Regions from separate parts of the Paenibacillus sp. FSL M8-0212 genome, predicted to be linked through region 2. Evidence: a T-box and tRNA genes for the amino acid it is inferred to sense, from the RefSeq annotation. Region 2 holds a T-box; the other holds one or more tRNA genes.
What was found. The T-box of region 2 lies ahead of MKX68_RS17745 (valine--tRNA ligase). A T-box ahead of a tRNA ligase gene usually reads a tRNA of that ligase, here a tRNA-Val.

Region 1 (9,780 bases), 1.9 Mb from region 2:
AGCCAGTGGGAACATCCAGCACGGTACCATCATCGGGAAATTGAATGGGGTAATTCCCCCAATAACACCGATCGGGTAGCGGTACATGCCCGACTCCAGTCCTGTCGCGATATCAGGCAGTTGTTTGCCCATCATCAGATTCGGGGCACCTGCCGCGAACTCGACGCATTCAATGCCACGTAATACCTCGCCATACGCTTCGGCATAACTTTTACCGTTCTCCAGCGTCACCAAGCGAGCGAGCTCTTCCCAATGCTCTACCAGCAGCTGCTGGTAGCGGAACAGAATACGTGCACGGCGTGGAACCGGTGTGCTGCTCCATGACTTGAACGCTTCTTGTGCTGTATGAACCGCCAGATCCACGTCCGCTTGTTCGGACAGTGGCACATGTGCAATAACCTCTTCTGTAGCCGGATTCACAACAGGCTCCGTACGAGTTGACACTGGGGTTACCCAGGTACCTCCGATCCAGTTTTGTACCATTGTCGCTGTTGCAGACGCTTCAGAAATCCCTTTTCCCATAGCCCTGTCTCCCTTCGCTTATGTGTGATCCCTTATGTTCAACATGTTCATTGTTATAGATCTGTATGAGTGCGTTATTCAAAGTATTGCAACGTGCTTCAAGACACGGTGATCTCGCCCCGATTGCAACGTTCGATGTAATCATTCACCTGTTCCACCGTTGGCATCGCATCCGAACAGCTGTGGCTTGAAATGACGATACTTGCTGCGCCACTGCCATACGCCATACTGCGCTCAATCGTCCAGCCCTGCATCAATCCATACAGGAAACCGGCTGCGTAGGAGTCGCCTGCACCGAAGGTTTTGACCACTTTTGCCGGGTAGCTGTCCGCACGATGGGAAAGCCCTTCACGCGTATAAGCAATGGACCCTTCCTTGCCGTGTTTGATTACTACAATATTCGCTGAGAAATCAAACCATTTCTGTGCAGTTACCTGATCGCTATGATCCGGATTGTGGTCGAATGTCTCCATCATGTCGAACTCTTCACGTGTACCCAGGATGATATCGCATTTCTCGGCTGCGAGGTTATAATAGACTGCTGTCTCTTCGTCCGATGTCCAAGTGTATGGGCGATAGTCCAGATCAAACACAATAACTGTGCCATGTTTTTTCGCATACGTTAGTGCCTGTAATACGGCTTCACGGGATGGGCTCTGCGCGAGGGCTGTGCCTGAGATTAGCAGCACTTTGGAGTCAGCAATCAACTGCTCTTGCACCTCTTGCGCCTGTAATAACAGATCAGCTACATTGTCCCGGTACATCAGGATACTGCAATCCGTTGGGCTTTTGATTTCGGTAAAAGCAAGCCCTGTCACCGCTCCAGTGTCATCTGTAACTACATTTGATGTGTCGATGCCGTTCTTCTCCAAATAACTCTGGATGAATCTGCCCATCTGGTCGCCCGCGATTTTGCCGATGAAAGCTGTCTCCATACCCAGTCTGGACATGCCAATCGTAATATTGGCCGGAGAGCCGCCAACATACTTCGTGAATGTCATCGTCTCTTCCATCGGGCGATTGATCTCATTGGCGTTCAAGTCGATGCACAAGCGGCCAATCGCGGTGAAATCCTTCTTCCTGGATACGGGAAAGGATACGTAAGTCATTGCATGTGAGCCCCTTTCTGTAGTGGGATTTTACATGTTGTATATGGATATCTAGACTAGTTACTCATTCCATTGTAAGGACTCGTAAACGTCTAGAGTAAGTCAGTTTTATTTTCCAATCGTAACGTTATACTCTTGCTGGTCTTCTTCCTTTTTCACTTCATAGGTGTGGCCTCTGACCGCTGCAATGCTGAACGAATCAGCTGTGTTGGTATAATGACTCCATATAGTTCAAAGATCGCTTCGCATACTCATACGGGTTATGAATCGCAGGGTCCTGCTCTCCTTCAAGCATCGCCCAGCCATCGTACCCTCGTGTGATCAGTTCTTGCAGAATTGGTGCAAAATCAATGCATCCATCTCCTGGTACGGTGAACACGCCTCTACGAATACAACCGACAAAATCAGACTGCTCCGCGCGTGCTTCATCCAGCACATGAGGGCGAATGTCTTTCAGATGGATATAGGCGATCCGATCATAATGTTTGCGCAACAGTTCAAGTGGATTGGCTCCGCCATAATAGGCATGACCAGTATCATAGAGCAGATACACGAGAGAAGGGTCTGTCAGCTCCATCAGTCGATCAATCTCATCCGGTTGTTCTACCACTGTGCCTCCATGATGATGGTACGTAAGCTTCAACCCATGTTCACGGGCAATGGCTCCTGCTTCATTCAATCCTTCAGCGAGGATATGCCATTCAGATTCGCTGAGTCTAAGCACTTCTTTTTCATTCGGAGTTCGTCTTGGATCAAAATGAAGTGACCCGCCTACCTCCGCCGTACTGATCACCTTACTGCCCATGGATTGCAGAAATTCCGCATGTCTGCGATAACTGTCCAGCTCCGACTGACGATACGCAGGATCGGAGAAAAGTACCGATTTCCACTGGGAGACCAGATTGATATTCCTTTTACTCAATTCCTCACGCAATATAGCAGGATCAGTTGGATATTTACGTCCCATCTCTGTACCTGTCAGCCCAAGACGCTGAATATCATCCAGAATCTGTGCACACGTTGTCGCATCACCATGCTCCTTCACATCTTCACCGACCCAATTGATCGGATGAATCCCAAGCTGGAATGGCAGCTTGCTCATTGCTCCACGTCTCCTTTGTCGTTCAACATTGTGGTTCACTATATTAAATCGGATTAAATAGGTCTTGCTTTAGCACGGTTGGCTTGCATGGTGTGATGGGCATGAACTACCTTTTCCTCGGCAGATACTTCTGGCACACCTACATTCCACCACGACTCGTATCCACCTGCGTTAGTTCCAGGCACGACCGGAATCTCAATCAATGTACTCACCGTTTCATTCTTCGCATCTCGGAGTGCCTGTTCCAGCTGTTCTGCCGTCTCCGCTCTATAAGATTTGGCTCCCATGCTTCGGGCGTGTGCAGCAAAGTCCATTGGCATGTAATCCCCGGTCAGTCGTCCACTCTCAGATTCCCGATAACGGAACTCATTGCCGAACCCGTCACTTCCATGTTCCCGCTGCAAATTATGAATACACTGGAATCCATTGTTGTTGAATAATAGAACGGTCATCTTCTTCTGTTCCTGCAAACTGGTCACAAACTCCGAATGCAGCATCAGATAACTGCCATCCCCCACCATGGCGTACACTTCACGATCCGGCTCAGCAAGTGCTGCTCCGAACGCTCCACTTACCTCGTACCCCATACAGGAGAATCCATACTCCATGTGATACGTCTTTGGTTCAGCCGCACGCCACAGACGATGCAGGTCTCCTGGCAGACTGCCTGCCGCACACACAATAACGGAGGAAGGATCAATCGTCCGATTAACTATGCCGACTGCTGTAGTCTGTGCCAGCCCTGCTTCATGTTGAGCTGCATACAGCCGATCTACTTCTGCATTCCACTCAGCGCGGAGATCAGCGATTTCAGATGCACCATATGCACTGCGGTATTGTCTTTGCTGCAATTCCTTCTGCAAAGCCTGCAATCCTTCGCGAGCATCTGCCAGAATGGCTTCCCCGCCTAACTTGGCGGCATCCATGCCGTTCAGGTTAATGTTGATGAATGAAGCTTCCGGATGTTGAAAAGCAGAGCGGGACGCCGTCGTAAAATCGGAGAAACGAGTACCGACGCCGATAACCACATCCGCTTCTCTCGCCAGCCTGTTGGCTGCTAGAGAACCTGTAACACCGATGGCCCCCACATTCAGTGGGTGGTCCCAAGAAACTGCGCTCTTGCCCGCCTGCGTCTCGGCGATGGGAATGCCAAATGCTTCGGCGAACTCCACGAGTTGAACGGACGCCTCAGAGTACAACACACCGCCGCCTGCAACGAGCATCGGCTTTCTGCCTCGGGCAATCTGCTCCGTTGCCCGCTCAATGGCTGCCTGTACCGGGGGGCGACGGTCCAGATAATGTACTTTGCGGGCAAAGAATGATTCTGGATAATCGTACGCCTCTGCCTGCACATCCTGCGGCAGTGCGAGCGTTACTGCTCCCGTCTCTGCTGGATCGGTTAGCACACGCATGGCCTGTGTAACAGCAATCATCAGCTGTTCGGGACGAACAATGCGATCCCAATACTTGCTGACGGCTTTGAATGGATCAGTGGCTGAGATTGTATAATCACTGCTCACTTCCAACTGCTGCAGTACCGGGTCCGGTTCCCGTGTAGCAAAGTTATCTCCAGGAAGCAATAAAACCGGAATCCGGTTCACCGTTGCGGTAGCTGCCGCCGTAATCATATTCAATGCACCCGGACCAATGGATGTTGTACATGCATAAATCTGTCTGCGGTTCTTCTGCTTGGCATAGGCGGCTGCCGTATGCACCATACCTTGTTCGTTCTTCCCTTGCATATACGTCAGGCTTCCCGGACTGCGCTCCAGCGCTTCTCCAATGCCTGTTACATTGCCATGTCCAAAAATACCGATGATTCCCTTCACAAACTTGGTTTCCACCCCGTCAACCGAGATATATTGCTGATCCAGGTATCGAAGCAGTGCCTGGGCCATCGTTAGTCGAATTGTATTCATGAATTGATCGCCTTCCTTTCCTTTACGGGTTAAGCGCTTAATCTACGTTAAGTTTAAGCGCCTTACCCCTAAAGGTTAAGCGCTTAATTGATATGGTATTACAGGTTAATGATTTACGCAAGCTATTTTTGTAAGCGTTTTTATAAAATGTGATGAAGAAGCTTATATCCAGGCCTTATAAGATGCGTTAGACCTGTTTCACTTGAACAGCGTCCACAATTATCAAGGACAAATTTAAAGGTGGGGAAATTTATGCATACGTGGGATACATTCTGATACATGATAAAGAGCCATATACTCTCTGAGAGCACCACGCACTAAATTGCCAATAAACCTGTGAACGCAAAAAAAGAAAGAGACGGTTAGTACCATCTCTTTCTTTTAAATATTTAAGCGGGTGATGGGAATCGAACCCACGCTATTAGCTTGGAAGGCTAAAGTTCTACCATTGAACTACACCCGCATAACAACAATCGGGATGACACGATTTGAACATGCGACCCCCTGGTCCCAAACCAGGTGCTCTACCAAGCTGAGCTACATCCCGTTATCTATACCGGCGAGAGGACTCGAACCTCCACGGTTTCCCACTCGATTTTGAGTCGAGCGCGTCTGCCATTCCGCCACGCCGGCAAAATATGAAGTTATAATGGCGCGCCCTGAGAGATTCGAACTCCCGGCCTTTTGATTCGTAGTCAAACGCTCTATCCAGCTGAGCTAAGGGCGCAAAATATTGGAGCGGAAGACGGGAATCGAACCCGCGACCCTCGCCTTGGCAAGGCGATGCTCTACCGCTGAGCCACTTCCGCAAATAAGGGATGCGCGTGGAGGGACTTGAACCCCCACGTCAAAGACGCTAGATCCTAAGTCTAGTGCGTCTGCCAATTCCGCCACACGCGCATATAATGGTGAGTCATGAAGGGCTCGAACCTTCGACACCCTGATTAAAAGTCAGGTGCTCTACCAACTGAGCTAATGACTCATAGAAAAACTGGTGGAGGATGATGGATTCGAACCACCGAACCCGTACGGGAGCAGATTTACAGTCTGATGCGTTTGGCCACTTCGCTAATCCTCCAGGATTACATGGTGCCGGCGAGAGGACTTGAACCCCCAACCTACTGATTACAAGTCAGTTGCTCTACCAGTTGAGCTACACCGGCGTATTAAAGGTGTTATATATGGTGGCTCGGGACGGAATCGAACCGCCGACACGAGGATTTTCAGTCCTCTGCTCTACCGACTGAGCTACCGAGCCTTACTAAATCAAAAAATGGCGGAACCGACGGGATTCGAACCCGCGATCTCCTGCGTGACAGGCAGGCATGTTAGGCCAACTACACCACGGTTCCAGATCACTTTCTCAAGGAAAGTATAATTGCGGGGGCAGGATTTGAACCTGCGGCCTTCGGGTTATGAGCCCGACGAGCTACCGGGCTGCTCCACCCCGCGTCGTTATAAAGTTATATGGTGGAGGCTGAGGGGATCGAACCCCCGACCCTCTGCTTGTAAGGCAGATGCTCTCCCAGCTGAGCTAAGCCTCCATATTATGACCCGTAGGGGGTACTCTCACTTCGTTCGAGACTGCGAAGCTGTTGCTAACGAAGTACATCCTCCGACGAACCTTTGGGATTCTCATCCCTTTTTGAAGCAATAGGTATTGCTATGACCCGTAGGGGATTCGAACCCCTGTTACCTCCGTGAAAGGGAGGTGTCTTAACCCCTTGACCAACGGGCCTTACTGGCTCCCCGAACAGGGCTCGAACCTGTGACAACTCGATTAACAGTCGAGTGCTCTACCAACTGAGCTATCAGGGAATGGTGGAGCCAAGCGGGATCGAACCGCTGACCTCCTGCTTGCAAGGCAGGCGCTCTCCCAGCTGAGCTATGGCCCCATACTCTGGTGTATTTCTTGTTGTGGTCTTGCTATGGGCCCTGGTGGACTCGAACCACCGGCCTCACCCTTATCAGAGGTGCGCTCTAACCAACTGAGCTAAGGGCCCTTATCAATTTTCGAAAAAAAATACCCCAATGGGGTTTCGCTTGGCGGCGTCCTACTCTCCCAGGACCCTGCGGTCCAAGTACCATCGGCGCTAGAGGGCTTAACGGTCGTGTTCGGGATGGGTACGTGTGGAACCCCTCCGCCATCGCCACCAAACGCGTAGCTTACATTTCAGAGTGTTGTTCTCTGAAAACTAGATTCGAAACGAAACATGCGAATTACAACTTGCTAATTGGATAAGCCCTCGACCGATTAGTACTGGTCAGCTCCATGCATTGCTGCACTTCCACCCCCAGCCTATCTACCTCGTCGTCTTCAAGGGGTCTTACATACTGGGAAATCTCATCTTGAGGGGGGCTTCACGCTTAGATGCTTTCAGCGTTTATCCCGTCCGTACATAGCTACCCAGCGGTGCTCCTGGCGGAACAACTGGTACACCAGCGGTACGTCCATCCCGGTCCTCTCGTACTAAGGACAGCTCCTCTCAAATTTCCTACGCCCACGACAGATAGGGACCGAACTGTCTCACGACGTTCTGAACCCAGCTCGCGTACCGCTTTAATGGGCGAACAGCCCAACCCTTGGGACCTACTTCAGCCCCAGGATGCGATGAGCCGACATCGAGGTGCCAAACCTCCCCGTCGATGTGGACTCTTGGGGGAGATAAGCCTGTTATCCCCAGGGTAGCTTTTATCCGTTGAGCGATGGCCCTTCCATGCGGTACCACCGGATCACTAAGCCCGACTTTCGTCCCTGCTCGACTTGTAGGTCTCGCAGTCAAGCTCCCTTATGCCTTTGCACTCTTCGAATGATTTCCAACCATTCTGAGGGAACCTTTGGGCGCCTCCGTTACTCTTTAGGAGGCGACCGCCCCAGTCAAACTGCCCACCTGACACTGTCCCCGCACCGGATTACGGTACCAGGTTAGAACCTAGATACGATCAGGGTGGTATCCCAACGTTGCCTCCACGCAAGCTGGCGCTCACGTTTCAAAGGCTCCCACCTATCCTGTACAGATCGTACCCAAATTCAATATCAAGCTGCAGTAAAGCTCCATGGGGTCTTTCCGTCTTGTCGCGGGTAACCTGCATCTTCACAGGTATTAAAATTTCACCGGATCTCTCGTTGAGACAGCGCCCAAGTCGTTACGCCATTCGTGCGGGTCAGAATTTACCTGACAAGGAATTTCGCTACCTTAGGACCGTTATAGTTACGGCCGCCGTTTACTGGGGCTTCGGTTCACAGCTTCGGATTGCTCCTAACCACTCCCCTTAACCTTCCAGCACCGGGCAGGCGTCAGCCCGTATACTTCGCCTTACGGCTTCGCACAGACCTGTGTTTTTGCTAAACAGTCGCTTGGGCCTTTTCACTGCGGCCCCCTCGTGCTATTCACACTACCGGGGCACCCCTTCTCCCGAAGTTACGGGGTCATTTTGCCGAGTTCCTTAACGAGAGTTCTTCCGCGCGCCTTAGAATACTCTTCTCGCCTACCTGTGTCGGTTTGCGGTACGGGCACCATCACCTGGCTAGAGGCTTTTCTTGGCAGTGTGAGATCATGACCTTCGCTACTATAATTTTCGCTCCCCATCACAGCTCAGCCTTACAATGTGCGGATTTGCCTACACATCAGCCTTACTGCTTAGACGGACATCCATCAGTCCGCGTCACTACCCTACTGCGTCCCCCCATTGCTCATAACGGCTTACGGTGGTACAGGAATTTCGACCTGTTGTCCTTCGACTACGCCTTTCGGCCTCGCCTTAGGTCCCGACTTACCCTGAGCGGACGAGCCTTCCTCAGGAACCCTTAGGCTTTCGGCGGATCAGATTCTCACTGATCTTTTCGTTACTCATACCGGCATTCTCACTTGTATAATGTCCAGCGCTCCTTACGGTACACCTTCAACCCTTATACAACGCTCCCCTACCCCTGATGCAAAGCATCAAGCCATAGCTTCGGTGGTGTGTTTAGCCCCGTTACATTTTCGGCGCAGAGTCACTCGACCAGTGAGCTATTACGCACTCTTTCAATGGTGGCTGCTTCTAAGCCAACATCCTGGTTGTCTGTGCAACTCCACATCCTTTCCCACTTAACACACACTTGGGGACCTTAGCTGATGGTCTGGGCTGTTTCCCTTTTGACAATGGATCTTAGCACTCACTGTCTGACTCCCGGAAGTAAGTCTATGGCATTCGGAGTTTGACTGAGCTTGGTAACCCTTGCGGGCCCCGCACCCAATCAGTGCTCTACCTCCACGACTCTGTTTTCCGAGGCTAGCCCTAAAGCTATTTCGGGGAGAACCAGCTATCTCCGAGTTCGATTGGAATTTCTCCGCTACCCCCACCTCATCCCCGCATTTTTCAACATGCGTGGGTTCGGGCCTCCAGTGCGTGTTACCGCACCTTCACCCTGGACAGGGGTAGATCACCCGGTTTCGGGTCTACGTCCACGTACTAAGTCGCCCTATTCAGACTCGCTTTCGCTGCGGCTCCGGCTCTTCACCTTAACCTTGCACGGGAACGTAACTCGCCGGTTCATTCTACAAAAGGCACGCCATCACCCCTAAAACGGGCTCTGACTTTTTGTAAGCACACGGTTTCAGGTTCTATTTCACTCCCCTTCCGGGGTGCTTTTCACCTTTCCCTCACGGTACTGCTTCACTATCGGTCGCTAGGAAGTATTTAGCCTTGGCAGATGGTCCTGCCGGATTCATACGGGGTTTCACGTGCCCCGCACTACTCGGGATCCGTCTCGGAGGGAACCAACTTTCAATTACAGGGCTTTTACCTTCTTTGGCGGGCCTTTCCAGACCTCTTCGCTTAACCGGTTCCTTTGTAACTCCATGTGAGACGTCCCACAACCCCAAAGAGCAAGCTCTCTGGTTTGGGCTTCTCCGCGTTCGCTCGCCGCTACTGACGGAATCACTATTGTTTTCTCTTCCTCAGGGTACTTAGATGTTTCAGTTCCCCTGGTATGCCTCACACTAACCTATGTATTCAGTTAGGTGTAACTGGAAATTACCCCAGCTGGGTTTCCCCATTCGGACACCCCCGGATCAAAGCTTGCTTACAGCTCCCCGAGGCAGTTTCGTTGTTCGCCACGTCCTTCATCGGCTCCTAGCGCCTA
Region 2 (9,780 bases):
ATTCGCTCGATTCATCAAGCGAGAATTGCTGCCGTAGGACCTTCCACAGCGGATGCTTTGCGCAAACATGGCATCGTTGCAGAGGTTGTCAAAGGTCCTTTCCAGGCCGAAGGCATGCTTGAGGCTTTTGAAAGTGAATTGAAGGAAGGTCAGAAAGTACTGCTTCCGCACGGGGATCTGGCACGTACATGGTTACGTGATCAGTTGAGAGAACGAGGACTTCAGGTCACCGAAGCCATCACCTACGATACGATCCTCGCTGGTGAGGATGATGATGAACTGATTAAGCTACTCGAAGAAGGTGGAATTCATGCGGTGACCTTTACAAGTTCATCGACGGTTACCAACTTCATGAGTATGTTGAAACGTATGGGGTTGCAAGATCCTCTGCCTTTATTGAAAGATGTGGAGGTTGCGTGTATCGGACCTGTTACAGCGAAGACGGCAGAAGCCGCTGGACTAAAGGTTACACTGATGGCAGAGGAAGCAACGATGGATAGCTTGATCACCGTGCTATGCGACTGGAAACGGACAGGCACCAAAGAAGGCGCTCTTCGAAATTAATACACATGGGAATCAATTTCATAATACCTTTAGCTGCTTCAATCAAGGCTAAATATAGATCAAAACGGTTCAATTTGTCTATATTTAGTTACGAAATCCATTTTTAGCGAGTTATGAAAATGATCCATGTAATCATGTCAACATATGAAGCGTGCTGAATTCGATAGGATACCAGCGCGCTTCCCTTTTTGCTCTATTTAACTTTCAGGGAGGTTTTACACGTATGAGTTTTCCAATTGTACGGCATCGCCGTTTACGCCAATCCACAGGTATTCGCAATATGGTTAGAGAAACCCATTTAACCGTGGACGACTTTATTCAACCGATCTATGTAACGTATGGAGAAAATGTAAAATCCGAAATCAAATCCATGCCTGGGGTATTCCGCTTCTCGCTGGATCGTCTTCAGGAAGAAGTAACAGAAATTGCCGAGCTGGGAATTCCAGCGGTGTTATTGTTTGGTATTCCGGAGACTAAGGATAGTGTTGGTTCATCTGGCTTTGCTGAAGATGGCATTGTGCAGGAAGCGACAAGATTGATCAAATCCTGGTACCCAGAACTGCTGGTTGTTGCAGATACTTGTCTATGCGAATTCACGGATCATGGTCACTGCGGTATGGTACACAGCGTGGAGATTGACGGTCACATCTGCGGAGATGTGTTAAATGACGAATCCCTTGATCTGCTCGTGCAAACGGCAGTGTCCCAAGCCAAAGCAGGAGCGGACATTATTGCACCATCCAACATGATGGATGGATTTGTACAAGCGATCCGTGCCGGGCTGGACGAGAATGGATTCAGTCATATTCCGATCATGTCCTACTCTGTAAAATACGCGTCGGCATTCTATGGTCCATTCCGTGAAGCTGCGGATTCCACACCCCAATTCGGAGACCGCAAGTCGTATCAGATGGACCCGGCCAATGCACGTGAAGCTTTGCGGGAAGCCGAAACGGATGTGCTGGAAGGAGCGGACATGTTGATGGTAAAACCATCCCTTTCCTATCTGGATGTTATGCGCACCATCAAGGATCAATTTGATCTTCCTCTTGTTGCCTATAATGTAAGTGGCGAGTATGCCATGGTTAAGGCAGCGGCGATTCAAGGCTGGATCGATGAGAAAAAAGTCGCCATGGAAATCCTGCTCAGCATGAAACGCGCAGGTGCAGATATGATCATTACCTACTACGGAAAAGACGCTTCACGCTGGCTGGCTGAGAAATAAAATAAATTACATGAAGGAGGATATTCATGACTGCACAACAAGGTAATCGTCGCAATGATGAGCGCTCACGCAGCGCGTTTGAGGAAGCGAAGCAGTACATACCCGGGGGGGTGAACAGCCCTGTGCGCGCATTCAAATCGGTGGGACTTACTCCGATCTATGCTGAGCGCGGCGAAGGGTCCAAAATCTACGATATTGATGGCAATGTTTTTATTGACTATGTGGGATCGTGGGGTCCACTCATCATGGGACATGCACACCCTGACGTTGTTGAGGCTTTGCGTGAGACAGCCCTTAAAGGAACAAGCTTTGGTGCACCTACCTTGCTGGAGACCGAAATGGCAAAACTGGTCTGTGAGCGTGTACCTTCTATCGATATCGTGCGGATGGTTAATTCCGGTACGGAAGCAACCATGAGTGCCATTCGACTGGCACGCGGGGTAACCGGACGCAGTAAAATTCTGAAGTTTGAAGGATCATATCATGGACATGCGGACAGCTTGCTGATCAAGGCGGGTTCAGGTGTTGCAACACTGGGTCTACCGGATAGTCCAGGTGTACCTGAGGGTGTAGCTGTGAATACAATTACGGTACCTTATAACGATCTGGAGTCCGTGAAGCTTGCTTTTGAACGTTATGGTGAAGAGCTGGCCGCTGTTATTGTGGAACCTGTGGCGGGTAACATGGGGGTTGTACCTCCGGCTTCCGGATTCCTTGAAGGCTTGCGCAGTTTGACAACGCAATATGGCAGCCTGCTTATTTTTGACGAAGTCATGACTGGTTTCCGCGTAGGATTGAACTGTGCTCAGGGACGGTATGGGGTTACACCTGACCTGACTTGTCTGGGTAAAGTGATCGGTGGCGGACTCCCGGTTGGTGCTTATGGTGGTCGCCGGGATCTGATGGAACAGATTGCCCCTACGGGACCGATCTATCAGGCGGGTACACTTAGCGGGAATCCGCTGGCTATGGCAGCAGGATATACGACGCTCAAATTGTTAACACCAGAGGTCTATGACCGTCTGGAGACACTGTCTGCACGTTTGCAAGCCGGATTCGAGAAAAATGCAGCTGAGACGGGTATTGCAATAACCATTAACCGTGTGGGTTCCATGGTTTGTCCATTCTTTAGTGCCGTTCCAGTAACCAATTATGATATTGCCAAAGAAAGCAATCTGGATCAATTCCGTCGTTATTTTGCGGCCATGATTGATCAAGGTGTGAGTGTTGCGCCTTCGCAATACGAAGGCATGTTTGTCTCTGGTGTGCACACGGAGCAGGATATTGACGATACGATCGAGGCGAATCGTAAAGCTCTTCAATCGCTATGACTATTAAAAGTTGGAAACGCCGCGGGGAATGGCTTGAGCTGATGCCAGGGAAAGCCGTAACAGGCAGTTCGGACAAACCGATGGCTGCAGAGCAATGGCTATTGTCTGAGCTTCAGTTTCCGGAGAAACTGCTCCGTCAGCTGAAAGCAAACCGTGGAATACAACTTGCAGGGGACCGGCTTCGGCTGGCCCTTTTTGCGTCCCAGCCAATCGATGTGGAGCCACGCTGGGCTGATGTGGATGTGTTGTATGAGGATGATTTCTGTCTGGTTATGCACAAACCGGCAGGCATGAAACTGCATCCGGATGGAAGCCGTGCTGATCAGGCCATCACGCTGGATCATGTGGTTGCCTCTTATTATGAAATGAACGGAATACAGGCGAGCGTACGCCATGTTCATCGACTGGATGAGGATACAACCGGACCTGTCCTGTATGCCAAAAATGCTTTTGCCCTCGCCAAACTGGATGAAGCGATGCGCCGCAAAGAAATTGGCCGCCATTATGTAGCTATTGCAGGTGGACAAATCCCCCTTGAACTCCGCAAAATTGATGCTCCAATTGGCAAGGACAGACATCACAAACAGCGCAGGCGTGTCTCCGAAGGTGGACAGGAAGCTGTTACTCATGTGGAGATCGCCGAAGTATGGGAACGAGCAACCCTTGTACGATTAAAGCTGGATACAGGACGAACACACCAAATTCGTGTACACCTAAGTTACGCGGGACACCCGCTTATTGGTGATGCGTTGTATGGAGGCAGAGCGGATGCCATTGGTCGGCAGGCGCTTCATGGAGAGGTGCTGAAGTTTAGCCACCCGTTAACCGGAGCGATGATTGAAGTGAATGATCCTTGGCCATCCGATTTCACACAATTGGCAGAGCGTGAGAGTTAATTTATTAATACACTATATAAGTTTGACTGACTAGTTACACGAGAAAGGAGAGGACAGAAATAACGTGAAGAAGCGGAGCGTTCGCCTAAAAGCTTTCTGAAAGAAAGCTGCTTCGGAAGCATAAGCTATCCCTAGATTTTCCCTTTGAAGAAGGGAATCAAAAAAATCTGGGGAAAACAGTGATCGGAAGGTTATTCTGTCATCGAAGTGGCTAGGTGCTACATTCTATATTTCGCTTTATATAACAAGGTTTTTCAAAAGGTGGCATGCTCATCTCATTCAAGGCATATAGATGGGGTAACGAAGGATTTGGACCATGGATCAGTCCCATGAGAAGGATCATGGTGAACATATGCCGAAAGGAGGACGCCACCTTTGTTGAATCAACCTTATGGTTTGCGGTTCGATATTTATGAGCGCGTTCATTTGTCTGAGGGAGTCCCTGCGATTGAGGAATTGGAGGAGATTGAACTATACCCGCGCATTCAAGTCATAGGGCAGGATGATCATGCCACATTAAGAGGACATCTTTTACTTACAGGTGCGTACAGAGGAGAAAATGAGGTTTCAGAGGAGCTCAAACATTTCATTCCCGTGGAGATCACAGTGCCGCTGAACCGGGTCAGATCGATTGAGGATATTTCCATCGAGATCGAAAATTTTGACGTGGATCTGTTATCCAATCGCAGTCTGAACATTACAGGCGTGTTGTCGTTGCGAGGCATCGAGGGCTTTCCTGTTGAAGAGCCACAAGTGTGGTCAGCAGATGAGTTTACAGTTGTTCATTCACCTGATGCTCAGCAATCCAACCGTTCCGATGAAGCAGCACAGACAGGCAGCGACCCCAACACATTTGCACAAGAGTACCTGCTCCAGCGGAGTGAGGAAGAGAGACTTGCGAATGCAGCAGAACTTGCATATGGTGCTCCGGAATTCGCTGACCTGTCCACAAGGGAAGAGACATTAAGGAATAGCGAAGAATGGCAGCAAGAATATGCGAATTCGTCATCGGCCGAGCCACTTCAATCTGAGGAGCAAAGCGCGGAGTACGCTAACGAAAACAGACAACCTGATGCAAACGAAGATCCCGCATCTCTGACAGCTAATGGAGATGAATTGGCATCTCATGAGCAATACAGCGAACCTTCTCCGATCTCGTCATTTATGGCTGAGACCGCAGATCGATTAGCTTCTTACCCTGAGTCGGAACCATTGCTGCCTCTGGAAGATGAGTCTTCGGGTTGGTCCGAGCCTTCCGTGGATGCATTGCCTGCGAACTCGAGAGGTGGAGATCAAGCAGTCTCAGAGCCTGTAGCTCAATCATCTAATGAGTTGGCAGCCCCAGATGTACCGGACGCACCAGAGGTATGGCACTTCGAATCAGCGAGATCTGTACCTCAGCAGGAGAACCAGGCAGTTGCCGATGTCCCGGTCGAATCACAGGCGGAGAACTGGCAAGGTGTATTTGCTTCGTCCGAACCAGACAATGCTGAGGAAGACCGACCGTCTTTTGAAGCGACTGGGGTAGACGAGTTCGTGCAGAACGAAGCATTTGTTCCTGAACCTGTGGCTGAGACGGAAGACAAGCCGGAGCTGAAGGTTGCTTTTGGCAGCAAAAAGGAATCCGCACCACGGCAAGAAGAGGGCGTAGGTATCTCTTCCTTGTTATCCTCGGGCAGAGCGGCACGCGATGCTGAAGTGGAGCGAGGCGATGAAGTTCCTGCGGGTGTGGTACAGGAAGAAACGTATCCAGCTGATGATGTGGAATGGAAGAACCTGTTCCTGGGAACGATCGTGGACCAGACCCCATTCCGCAAGGTGAAACTGTGCATCGTTCAGCGAGAAGATACACTGGATGCCATTGCAGATCGATATCAATTGAGCACGAGGGAACTTCAGTTGTATAACCGATTATCTGAGCAGGTTGTGGAAGAAGGTCAGATATTGTACATCCCTTAATCCGTAGTTAAAGCCTTCGTTACGACCCGTGATCCCCTTGAGGATTGCGGGTTTTTGCATGATTCGTCCTAAACCTGCATTCCAGCGCTCTTTATCCACTGTTGTCAGGTTGACTATCGCGCACGAGCAAGGTATGATGTGTGTAGGTTTTTTGAAGAACAACGTGGAACGGGAGTAGTAGACAGTATGACCTTTCAGAGAGTGGAATTGCAGCGCTGTGAGATTCCGCAGGAACCAACTGATCGAAGTCGCCCGGGAGTTGCCTGTTTGAATACAAGAGATGAATGAGATCTATCGTCATTTATTTCTGAGGTAGGATGGGCCGGTAGCAGCCGTTATCTGCTTGAAGTGTCACGTCATGTACAGAGGGTGAAGTCTATCTTGCTGTAGGCGTGAAACAAAGGTGGTACCGCGAAAGCTAACCTTTCGTCCTTTGATGGATGAAAGGTTTTTTTTGTTTTTTTTGGCGAAGATGATGAAGTAACGGAGGAATGACACATGTCTGAGGAAAAAAAATCAGCTGCAACAGAAATGCCAACCACTTACGATCCTAAGGCGGCAGAGGATAAATGGTACTCCACCTGGATGGAACGTGGATATTTCAAAGCCGGTCAACGTAAAGATGCCGAGCCGTATACGATTGTAATTCCACCCCCAAATGTGACCGGGATGCTGCACATAGGGCATGCGCTCGATTTTACACTGCAGGATATTCTGATCCGCACCAAACGGATGCAAGGTTATGACGCACTGTGGCTTCCGGGTTCCGACCATGCAGGTATTGCTACCCAAACCAAAGTGGAGCAGAAGCTGCGTGAAGAAGGTCTGACTCGTTATGATCTGGGACGCGAGAAGTTTCTGGAGAAAGTATGGGACTGGAAAGATCAATATGCCACTACCATTCGTCAGCAATGGGGCAAAATGGGATTGTCGCTTGATTACTCCCGTGAACGTTTTACGCTGGATGAAGGTCTGTCCCAAGCGGTTCGTAAAGTATTTGTTCAGCTATATGAAAAAGGCCTTATTTACCGAGGCAAACGCATCATTAACTGGGATCCGGTGAACCGGACAGCTCTGTCCGACATTGAGGTTGAATATAAAGAGGTACAGGGTCACTTGTACCATCTGCGTTACCCGCTCAAAGACGGAAGTGGCTACGTTACAGTGGCAACAACGCGTCCTGAAACGATGCTGGGTGATACAGCGGTTGCTGTTCATCCGAAGGATGAGCGTTATGCAGATATGATTGGTAAAGTACTTGTACTGCCTATCATTGGACGCGAAATTCCAATTATCGCTGATGATTATGTGGATAAAGAGTTCGGAAGTGGTGCTGTTAAAATCACGCCTGCGCATGATCCAAATGACTTTGAAGTAGGTCTTCGTCATGATCTGCCTCAAATTACGGTAATGGATGAGAGCGGCACAATGAATGCTGAGGCTGGCAAGTATCAGGGACTGGATCGCAGTGACTGCCGCAAGCAGATTGTTGCTGACTTGAAAGAGCAGGGCGTATTGATTAATATCGAGGATCACACGCATCAGGTTGGACACAGTGAGCGTACCGGAGCTGTTGTTGAGCCGTATCTGTCTACACAGTGGTTCGTTGAGATGAAGCCACTTGCAGAGAGAGCGATTAAGAAACAACAGAGCGGCGAAGGAGTTAATTTTGTTCCAGATCGTTTTGAGAAAACCTATCTGAACTGGATCGAAAACGTTCGTGACTGGTGTATTTCCCGTCAACTGTGGTGGGGACATCGTATTCCTGCCTGGTATGATGAAGAAACAGGTGAAATCATCGTATCTGCTGAAGATCCAACAACGCTGCCAGAGTATGCTGGACGCAAACTCAGACAGGACGAAGACGTACTCGATACTTGGTTTAGCTCCGGCTTATGGCCATTCTCCACACTAGGCTGGCCGGAAGATACGGAAGACCTGAAACGTTATTATCCGACAAGTGTACTTGTAACAGGGTATGACATCATATATTTCTGGGTTGCACGTATGATTTTCACTGCATTGGAATTCACCGATGAGATTCCGTTCAAGGATGTGCTGATGCATGGTCTTGTTCGTGATGCAGATGGACGCAAAATGTCCAAATCACTGGGCAACGGCGTAGATCCGCTGGATGTGATTGAGAAATATGGCGCAGATGCAATGCGTTATATGATCTCAACCAGCAGCACGCCAGGTCAGGATCTCCGTTTCCGTTGGGAACGGGTGGAACAGGCTCGTAATTTTGCCAACAAGATCTGGAATGCTTCGCGCTTTGCATTGATGAATCTGGAAGGATTCACCTATGAGGAACGTGACATCAGTGGAGAGCTTGGTACAGCGGATTATTGGATTTTGCACCGTCTGAACGAAACTTCCCGCGATATTACGCGTCTAATCGAAGCGTATGAATTTGGGGAAACGGGTCGTGTGTTGTATAACTTTATCTGGGATGACCTGTGTGACTGGTACATCGAGTTTGCTAAGCTGTCCTTCTATGGGGAAGATCCGGTTGCCAAGAAGAAAACACAATCCGTGCTTGCTTATGTGCTGGATCAGACCATGCGCCTGATTCATCCGTTTATGCCATACATCTCCGAAGAGATCTGGCAGCATCTGCCGCATGAAGGTGAGACCATTACGCTGGCATCATGGCCGGTATATGATCCTGCTCTTGAGAACCCAGAGGCTGTTGCCGAGATGAACCTGCTCATGGATACCATTCGTGCAGTTCGAAACATTCGTGCAGAAGTGAACGTGCCGATGAGCAAAAAGATTGAGTTGATGGTCAAAGCAAATAGTGCTGAGACGTCCAGCATCATTGAGCGCAACAGTCACTACATCAAACGTTTCTGTAATACGTCCGAGTTCGATAGTGGGCTGGATCTAAGCTCACCGGATAAGGCGATGACTGCGATCATTACGGGGGCAGAACTATACTTGCCGCTCGCAGGTCTTATTGATATCGAGCAGGAAGTGGCTCGTTTGGAGAAAGAGTTGCAGAATCTTGAGGGCGAAGTTCTCCGTGTAGAGAAAAAGCTGGCGAACGAAGGCTTTGTAGCCAAAGCTCCTGCCAAAGTTATTGAGGAAGAGCGCGCCAAGCAAGCAGATTATTCCGATAAACGGGATAAAGTGATTGCAAGAATCAAGGAACTTAAAGGTTAATATATTTGGGTCGGATGGAGAGCCATTATGCCATCCGGCCGCTTTTTTCACTCAAACTCGGGACCGAAGGTGAATCAGATGACGGAATTAGACGGGACAGATGCAGCAGCTCCTTTACTTACGTATAACGAGGCCGTGGACTGGATCAATGGCCTTATTCCTTTTGGCATCCGACCTGGATTGGAACGAATCGAGAGTCTGATGTCCATGTTAGGCAATCCACACCAACGTCTCAAATTTATTCATGTCGCGGGAACGAACGGCAAAGGTTCGACTTGCGCTTTTTTGACGTCAGTGCTTCTTCAGGCTGGATATGATGTGGGTACCTTTACGTCGCCGTATATCACCAAGTTTACAAACCGTTTTCAATACAACGGTGAGGATATTCCTGAAGAAATCCTGCTTAAACTCTCGAACCGATTACATCCACTGGTCATGGAAATGGCCTCCACTCCGCTTGGATCACCCACGATGTTTGAGGTGTCCACGGCTCTGGCGCTTCTGTACTATGCAGAGGAGTGTTACCCTGACGTTGTGGTATGGGAGACGGGGCTAGGGGGAAGGATGGACGTAACGAATATTGTCGCACCTGTTGTGTCCGTCATCACCAACATTGGTATGGATCACACGGATGTGCTTG

Region 1: it has a tRNA-Val gene. The T-box ahead of MKX68_RS17745 (valine--tRNA ligase) is inferred to sense a tRNA for this amino acid. The anticodon was not compared.

What each region holds. Positions count from the first base shown of each region.
Region 1 is NZ_JBBORP010000001.1:2,151,952-2,161,731, forward strand. Features, by position in the region: gene MKX68_RS09565 (CoA-acylating methylmalonate-semialdehyde dehydrogenase) at 1-522, opposite strand, end outside; gene iolC (5-dehydro-2-deoxygluconokinase) at 621-1,631, opposite strand; gene iolE (myo-inosose-2 dehydratase) at 1,831-2,733, opposite strand; gene iolD (3D-(3,5/4)-trihydroxycyclohexane-1,2-dione acylhydrolase (decyclizing)) at 2,787-4,652, opposite strand; tRNA gene MKX68_RS09585 (tRNA-Gly) at 5,045-5,115, opposite strand; tRNA gene MKX68_RS09590 (tRNA-Pro) at 5,126-5,199, opposite strand; tRNA gene MKX68_RS09595 (tRNA-Leu) at 5,207-5,285, opposite strand; tRNA gene MKX68_RS09600 (tRNA-Arg) at 5,303-5,379, opposite strand; tRNA gene MKX68_RS09605 (tRNA-Gly) at 5,387-5,461, opposite strand; tRNA gene MKX68_RS09610 (tRNA-Leu) at 5,472-5,552, opposite strand; tRNA gene MKX68_RS09615 (tRNA-Lys) at 5,559-5,634, opposite strand; tRNA gene MKX68_RS09620 (tRNA-Tyr) at 5,645-5,730, opposite strand; tRNA gene MKX68_RS09625 (tRNA-Thr) at 5,740-5,815, opposite strand; tRNA gene MKX68_RS09630 (tRNA-Phe) at 5,835-5,910, opposite strand; tRNA gene MKX68_RS09635 (tRNA-Asp) at 5,927-6,004, opposite strand; tRNA gene MKX68_RS09640 (tRNA-Met) at 6,031-6,104, opposite strand; tRNA gene MKX68_RS09645 (tRNA-Val) at 6,121-6,196, opposite strand; tRNA gene MKX68_RS09650 (tRNA-Glu) at 6,319-6,390, opposite strand; tRNA gene MKX68_RS09655 (tRNA-Asn) at 6,395-6,470, opposite strand; tRNA gene MKX68_RS09660 (tRNA-Ala) at 6,472-6,547, opposite strand; tRNA gene MKX68_RS09665 (tRNA-Ile) at 6,582-6,655, opposite strand; rRNA gene rrf (5S ribosomal RNA) at 6,694-6,810, opposite strand; rRNA gene MKX68_RS09675 (23S ribosomal RNA) at 6,887-9,780, opposite strand, start outside.
Region 2 is NZ_JBBORP010000001.1:4,017,413-4,027,192, forward strand. Features, by position in the region: gene cobA (uroporphyrinogen-III C-methyltransferase) at 1-564, shown strand, start outside; gene hemB (porphobilinogen synthase) at 788-1,789, shown strand; gene hemL (glutamate-1-semialdehyde 2,1-aminomutase) at 1,816-3,120, shown strand; gene MKX68_RS17735 (RluA family pseudouridine synthase) at 3,117-4,016, shown strand; gene MKX68_RS17740 (LysM peptidoglycan-binding domain-containing protein) at 4,392-5,975, shown strand; T-box leader at 6,131-6,412, shown strand; gene MKX68_RS17745 (valine--tRNA ligase) at 6,474-9,140, shown strand; gene MKX68_RS17750 (bifunctional folylpolyglutamate synthase/dihydrofolate synthase) at 9,219-9,780, shown strand, end outside.